Linked DNA regions of Ciceribacter thiooxidans. The protein of the gene in region 2 interacts with the protein of the main gene of each other region in a pairwise test. Links are inferred from orthologs where the notes say so. Each region holds a gene or a part of one and is shown on either strand. Other genes may lie near its edges.

What was found.
Region 1: the proteins of leuS (region 2) and ligA interact in binary tests that used the Escherichia coli proteins (3 or more experiments, as listed by UniProt). The link is inferred for Ciceribacter thiooxidans from one-to-one orthologs.

The regions. Positions count from the first base shown.
Region 1 is NZ_CP059896.1:1,130,274-1,133,654, reverse strand. What follows is about bases 1-2,963. They hold ligA (NAD-dependent DNA ligase LigA), read right to left. Parts: upstream 2,578-2,963; coding sequence 424-2,577; downstream 1-423. Other genes in these bases: H4I97_RS05280 (endonuclease/exonuclease/phosphatase family protein), read right to left, coding at 2,644-2,963; H4I97_RS05290 (U32 family peptidase), read right to left, coding at 1-309. Also shown: more of H4I97_RS05280, read right to left, coding at 2,964-3,381. UniProt on the Escherichia coli protein: DNA ligase that catalyzes the formation of phosphodiester linkages between 5'-phosphoryl and 3'-hydroxyl groups in double-stranded DNA using NAD as a coenzyme and as the energy source for the reaction.
Region 2 is NZ_CP059896.1:3,523,531-3,527,140, forward strand. Bases 419-3,610 are described here. They hold leuS (leucine--tRNA ligase), read right to left. Parts: upstream 3,247-3,610; coding sequence 619-3,246; downstream 419-618. Other genes in these bases: H4I97_RS17450 (LPS assembly lipoprotein LptE), read right to left, coding at 419-629; H4I97_RS17460 (YggS family pyridoxal phosphate-dependent enzyme), read left to right, coding at 3,446-3,610. In the rest of the region: holA (DNA polymerase III subunit delta), read right to left, coding at 1-102; more of H4I97_RS17450, read right to left, coding at 114-418.

The DNA of each region.
Region 1 (3,381 bases), 2.4 Mb from region 2 along the record:
GACGCCGGGATCGGCGACGATGACGCCGTCCGGCCGCACATCCTTCAAGATCTCGACGTACTCGGCGACCTTCGGCACATCCTTGTTGTGGGTGAAGAGGTTCAGCGTCAGGTAGACGCGCACGCCATGCTCATGGGCGAAGCGAATGCCCTCCTTCACGTCGTCCAGCGAGAGCTGCGACTTGGTCCGTAGCGACATGTCCGGCGTGCCCATGTAGACGGCGTCCGCTCCGTAGAGCACGGCGACCTTCAACCGCTCGAGCGAGCCGGCGGGCATCAGGAGTTCGGAACGTCTGGCAATTGCTGTCATCGGATGGATCAACCTTCTCACGCGCGCCCTTGGCCCGCAATCTGGCAGGCCTATACACCAGAAGCGGCCACGGGGCCAGCAAGACGCGACCCGTTCGCAGAAAACCCGTGTCCGTCAGCCCCCGATCAGGGCCAGCCACTCGTCCTCGTCCATCACCGCGACGCCGAGCTCGCGTGCCTTGTCGAGCTTGGAACCTGCGCCCGGCCCCGCGACGACATAGTCGGTCTTCTTCGACACCGAGCCGGCGACCTTGGCGCCGAGGCTTTCCGCCCTCGCCTTCGCCTCGTCACGGGTGAATTTTTCGAGCGAACCGGTGAAGACGACGGTCTTGCCGGCGACCGGACTTCCGGTTGCGACCGGCAGCTCGGCGGCAAGCGGCGTCACCTCCTCGAGCAGGCGCGAAACGACCTCCACATTGCGCGGCTCCTTGAAGAATTCGACGATCGAGGTCGCGACCACCTCGCCGATGCCTTCGATGGCGTTGAGCTCGTTCCAGGCATCGCCGTGCATCGGCGCCGCATCCTGCATCGCGCGCTGGAAGGCTTCGTAGGTACCGTAGGAGCGTGCCAGCAGCTTCGCCGTCGTCTCTCCGACATGGCGGATGCCGAGGGCGAAGATCAGCCGGTGGAGCGCGATTTCGCGCCGGCTGTTGATCGCCTCGAAGAGCTTGCCGACGCTCGTGCGCCCCCAGCCGTCGCGGTTCTCCAGCTTGTTCAGCGCCGCCTGCTGCCGCCGCTCGAGCGTGAAGATATCCGGCGCGGTCTTGATCTCCAGCGACGGGTCACCGCAATCGAAGAAGAAATCGACCTGCTTGGTGCCGAGCCCCTCGATGTCGAAAGCGTTGCGCGAAACGAAGTGCTTCAAATGCTCCTTCGCCTGCGCGCTGCAGACGAAGCCGCCGGTGCAGCGGCGGACGGAATCCATCCGGCCAGTCTTCTCGTTGACCTCCCGCACGGCATGGCTGCCGCAGACCGGGCAGGTCTGCGGAAACTCGTAAGACACGGCATCGTCCGGCCGCCGGTCGAGAACAACGTCGACGATCTGCGGGATGACGTCGCCCGCCCGCTGCACGATCACCGTGTCGCCGATGCGGATGTCGCGACCCTCGCGGATCGGCTCACCGGAATTGCCGATCCCCTTGATGTAGTCCTCGTTGTGGAGGGTGGCATTGGTGACGACAACGCCGCCGACGGTGATCGGCTCCAGCCGCGCGACCGGGGTCAGTGCGCCCGTTCGTCCGACCTGGATGTCAATGCCGAGAAGCCGTGTCAGCGCCTGCTCCGCCGGGAATTTGTGCGCGGTCGCCCAGCGCGGCGAGCGCGAGCGGAAACCGAGCCGCTCCTGTAGGTCGAAGCGGTCGACCTTGTAGACGACGCCGTCGATGTCGTAGTCGAGGTCCGCGCGCATGAGGCCGATTTCCCGGTAGTGCGCCAGGATCTCCTCGATCGAATGCAGCCGCTTCATCAGCGGATTGACCGGAAAACCCCATTCGCGGAACGTCTCGACGATCCCCATCTGGGTCTCCGCCGGCATATTGGTCATCTCGCCCCAGGCATAGGCGAAGAACTTCAGCTTGCGGCTTGCCGTCACCTTGGGGTCGAGCTGCCGCAGCGAACCGGACGCGGTGTTGCGCGGATTGACATAGGTCTGCTTGCCTTCCGCTTCCATCTGCGCGTTGAGCGCGAAGAAGTCGCTCTTCGCCATGTAAACTTCGCCGCGAACCTCGACGACGTCCGGGGCGCCGGCCGGCAGCTCGCGCGGGATTTCGCGGATGGTCAGGATGTTCGCGGTGACGTTCTCCCCGGTGGTGCCGTCGCCGCGCGTCGCCGCCGTCACCAGGCGGCGGTTCTCGTAGCGGATAGACATCGACAGGCCGTCGATCTTCGGCTCGGCGGTAAAGGCGATCGAACCGTCCGGCAGCCGGCCGAGAAACCGGTAGACCGAGGCGACGAAGTCGGCGACGTCCTCGTCGGTGAAGACGTTGTCGAGCGACAGCATCGGCCGGGCATGGACGACCTGCGCGAAGGCGCCGGCGGGCGCCGAACCGACGCGCCGCGACGGGCTGTCTTCGCGCACGAGCGCCGGGAACCGTGCCTCGATCGCATCGTTGCGCAGCTTCAGCGCGTCGTAGGCGGCGTCGGAGATCTCCGGCTGGTCCTTGCCGTGATAGAGCGCGTCATGATGGGCGATCTCTTTCGCGAGCCGCGCCAGCTCGGCAGCCGCCTGCTCCTCGGTCAGATCCTCGACTGCAATCGTGTCATTCGCCATCGCCGCTCTCCAGAATGGGACCTGCCGGTATTAGCCGAATTCTCGCGAATGAAAAGACATCTCCGCTCAGTCGACGACCGCTTTCGAAATGTCGATCCGGGCGGTGATCGGCAGGTGGTCGGATGCCTCGCGGGCAAGCGGCGAGTCGTGCACGGTGATGTCGGCGACGAGCCCGGACCGGTTGGCCATGATCCGGTCGAGGGCAAGGACGGGCAGACGCGCCGGATAGCTCGCCACCGGCGGCGGAAGCGGTCCGAACGCCCGCTCGAACCGCATGAGCGAGGACCCCTCGCCGAGACGCCACTCGTTGAAATCCCCCATCAGAACCGTCGGCTTTTCCTCCCGCTCCGTCATGATGTCGACGATCACGTCCGCCTGCTGTCGCCGCGCCCAGCGCAAGAGCCCGAGATGGGCGGCGATGACGCGAAGTCCGAGCCCGCGGTGGAGATCGATCTCCGCGACCACGGCGCCGCGCGGTTCCAGCCCCGGCAGCGCGACCTGGTGAACGTCCTTGACCGCCCCTTCCTTGAAGAGCAGCACATTGCCGCGCCAGCCGTGGGACCTCGGCTTGTGCAGGACCGGAATGTGCGTGAGCCCCATCTCCAGCCGGAGCCGCGGCAGGTCCAGAAGGCCCGAACGCTCGCCGAACCGCTCGTCCGCCTCCTGCAGCGCGATGACGTCCGGGTCCATCTCGCGGATCACTTCCATCACCCGCTCGGGGTCGAAGCGGCCGTCGGTGCCGACGCATTTGTGGACATTGTAGGAGGCGACGACCATGCTCTCGTCGGATCGGTGGTGCGGCGT
Region 2 (3,610 bases):
GGAAACAAGCCCTCTATCGGGCCCGTAGATCACAAAGAGACGGTAATGCCTGGCCGATTTCTGGAGAAAACTATCAAACTCGCCTGACTTTATCTCCGACATCGCACGATTGCTCAGCGCCCAATGATCGTCGCGATATCGGCTCGGATAAGCTCGGCCAACTGATGAGCACCCCGGTCTTCCGCATCGCGTATCGCGCGCAGCTTGGCAAACTCCTGCTCGGGATAGTCGACTGGTGCAACAATCTGTCGACGGCCGGCACGCAGGACCGTCCCGTCCGAGGTCCGCGTGAGCGTATAATCGGCCGAAACAATCACCCGTCCCGCTTTCGGAACGTCAGAAGATTGCTCGAGAAGTACTCCCATCGTCCTCGACTCGACCTTCATATCGACCGTGTACTGCGGAGCCGCCGGTTCTCCGGCACCTCCTCCCGTCAGAAATATCAATTGATTGCGGACCTCCTGGCCGACTCGGCTGTCGGCCTGCGAGTAGGCGATCGACCCCAAGTTTTCCGCCCTGCCAGGCACTCCGTCATGCAGCGGACGAACCTGACAGCCAGCCACCCCCACAGCCAAGCTCAAGCCGAGCAAAATCCTCCGGATCTGACGAGCGATGCTTTCAGACGACAATGTTGACGATCCTCTGAGGTACCACGATGATCTTCTTCGGCGCCTGCCCGTTCAAGGCGACCTTGACGGCATCCAGGGCGAGGACCGCATTCTGTACCGAGATTTGATCCGCCTCGCGAGCGATTGTCAATTCCGCGCGCTTCTTTCCGTTGATCTGCACCGGCAGGACAATTTCGTTCTCGGTGACCAGGTCAGGATCGTATGTCGGCCACGGCGCCTGGGCGACCATGCCCGCATTGCCGAGCGCTCTCCAGCACTCTTCTGCCAAGTGTGGTGTCATCGGAGCGATCAGGTGGACGAGGATGTTCGCCGCGTCCTTGACCGCAGCTAGGTAGGCCCTGTCGGCACCACCGGCTGCTACTCTCGTCAGCGGGGTTGCGAGCGCGTTCACGAACTCGTAGATGCGTGCGACAGCCTTATTGAAGGCGAGCTTGTCGTAGTCGGCCTGAACCGCCTTCAGGGTCTTGTGCGCGATTTGCGATATGGCGAGCCCGTCGCCTTCCTTAGCCGGATTCGCGTTACACTCGCTCATTTGCTCGGAAGCTTCGGAAATCAGACGCCATGCTCGTTGTACAAAACGATGTGCGCCTTCCACCCCCGATTCCGACCAGATGACGTCGCGATCGGGCGGCGAATCTGAAAGCACAAAGAAGCGCGCGGTATCGGCCCCGTAGGAGGCGATGATGTCGTCCGGGTCGACCACGTTCTTCTTCGACTTGGACATCTTTTCGATTGAACCAATCGTGACCTCTTCGCCGGTGGCGATCAGAACGGCGCGACGGATGCCATCGACCTCTTCGACGCGGATGTCGGCCGGCGCCACCCACTGGCCCTGTGCGCCGGAGCCGAGCTTATAGGTTTCGTGCACCACCATACCCTGGGTGAACAGGCCCTTGAAGGGTTCGCTGAGGTTCACGTGACCGGTCTCGCGCATTGCTCGGGTGAAGAAGCGCGAATAGAGCAGGTGCAGGATCGCGTGTTCGATACCGCCGATATACTGGTCGACCGGCAGCCAGTGGTCGGCGATCGCCGGAACGGTCGGCAGGTCCTCGTGCGGTGCCGTAAAGCGGGCGAAATACCAACTCGAATCGACGAAGGTATCCATAGTGTCGGTCTCGCGCCGGGCATCCTTCCCGCATTTCGGGCAGGCCACATGGCGCCAGGTCGGATGGCGATCGAGCGGATTGCCAGGGACGTCGAAGGCGACGTCGTCCGGCAGTCTGACCGGCAGGTCCTTCTTTGGCACTGATACGACACCGCAGTCGTCGCAGTGGATGACCGGAATCGGGCAACCCCAATAGCGCTGGCGTGAAATGCCCCAGTCGCGCAGGCGGAACTGCACCTTGCGTTCGCCCTGCGGTGAATTGCCCAGCATGGTAGAAGACAGGCGGTCTGCCACCACCTTGAAGGCGACCTCCGTGTCGAGACCATTGAGAAAGCGCGAATTGATCATCACGCCGTCACCGTCATAGGCGGTGTCGCCGACCGTGAAGGTCGTAGCGTCGCCGTCCTTCGGCATAACCACCGGCACGACCGGCAGATCATACTTGCGGGCGAAGTCGAGGTCACGTTGGTCGCCGGACGGGCATCCGAAGATCGCGCCGGTGCCGTATTCCATCAGCACGAAATTGGCGACGTAAACCGGCAGTTCCCAGGCGGGATCGAAGGGATGGCGAACCTTGATACCGGTATCGACCCCCTTCTTCTCGGCCGTCTCCAGCGCGGCGAGCGAGGTGCCGGCCCGGCGGCATTCCTCGCAGAAGGCGGCGATCTCGGCATTGCCTTCGGCGACGGCCCTGGCCAGGGGGTGATCGGCCGCAATTGCCAGGAAGGAAGCGCCGAACAGCGTGTCGGGCCGTGTGGTGTAGACCGTGATCTCGGAATGCCCGTCCGGAGCCGCGCCGGCGATCTCCCAGCGAAGCGTCAGGCCTTCCGAACGTCCGATCCAGTTCTTCTGCATCAAACGCACTTTTTCCGGCCACTGGTCGAGCGTGTCGAGCGCATCAAGCAGGTCCTGGCTGAAGTCGGTGATCTTGAAGAACCACTGCGTCAGTTCGCGCTGTTCGACGAGAGCACCAGAACGCCAGCCGCGGCCTTCGATCACCTGCTCGTTGGCGAGCACGGTCTGGTCGACCGGATCCCAGTTGACCTTCGACTGCTTGCGGTAAACCAGACCCTTTTCCATCATGTCGAGGAACAGATACTGCTGGCGATGGTAGTATTCGACGTCGCAGGTCGCGAATTCACGGGACCAGTCCAGCGAAAGACCCATCGACTTCAGCTGGCCGCGCATCGTCGCGATATTCTGATAGGTCCAGTCCTTCGGATGAACCTTGTTCTGCATTGCCGCGTTCTCGGCCGGCATGCCGAACGCATCCCATCCCATCGGATGCAGGACGTTGTAACCGCGAGCGCGCTTGTAGCGGGCGACAACATCGCCCATGGCGTAGTTGCGCACATGGCCCATGTGAATGCGTCCCGATGGATACGGGAACATCTCTAGCACGTAATATTTCTCGCGCTTGTCGTTGTTGTCCGTGACGAAAACGCCAGCTTCGGACCATTTCGCCTGCCAACGAGGTTCGGCGTCGCGCGGATTGTAACGTTCGGTAGCCATTTGTCGCATTTCCGGAAAATCAAGGAGAGTCGGCGTGACCTTCACCACGAAACCGGCCAAGCGTCAAGTTTTCCGGGCACTTCGGTGGCGGAAAGCTCCGCCGGATACGCCGCTGCAGGTTGCGATCGAAGCGGCTTGCTTCAGGGACGCACCAAGGGTGATTATATCGGCCGTGAGTCGATTGACCGGAAGGACAGAAATGACAGTCACAGAGCAGCTAGACGGGGTGGTGGATCGAGTCGCTTCGGCGGCGAGAAGGGCAGGTCGTGAGCCGGATTCAGTGCAGCTCGTCGCGGTATCGAAGACCTTTCCGGCTGACGTGATCCGCTCGGCGATTGCCCGTGGTCAGAGGGTGTTCGGCGAG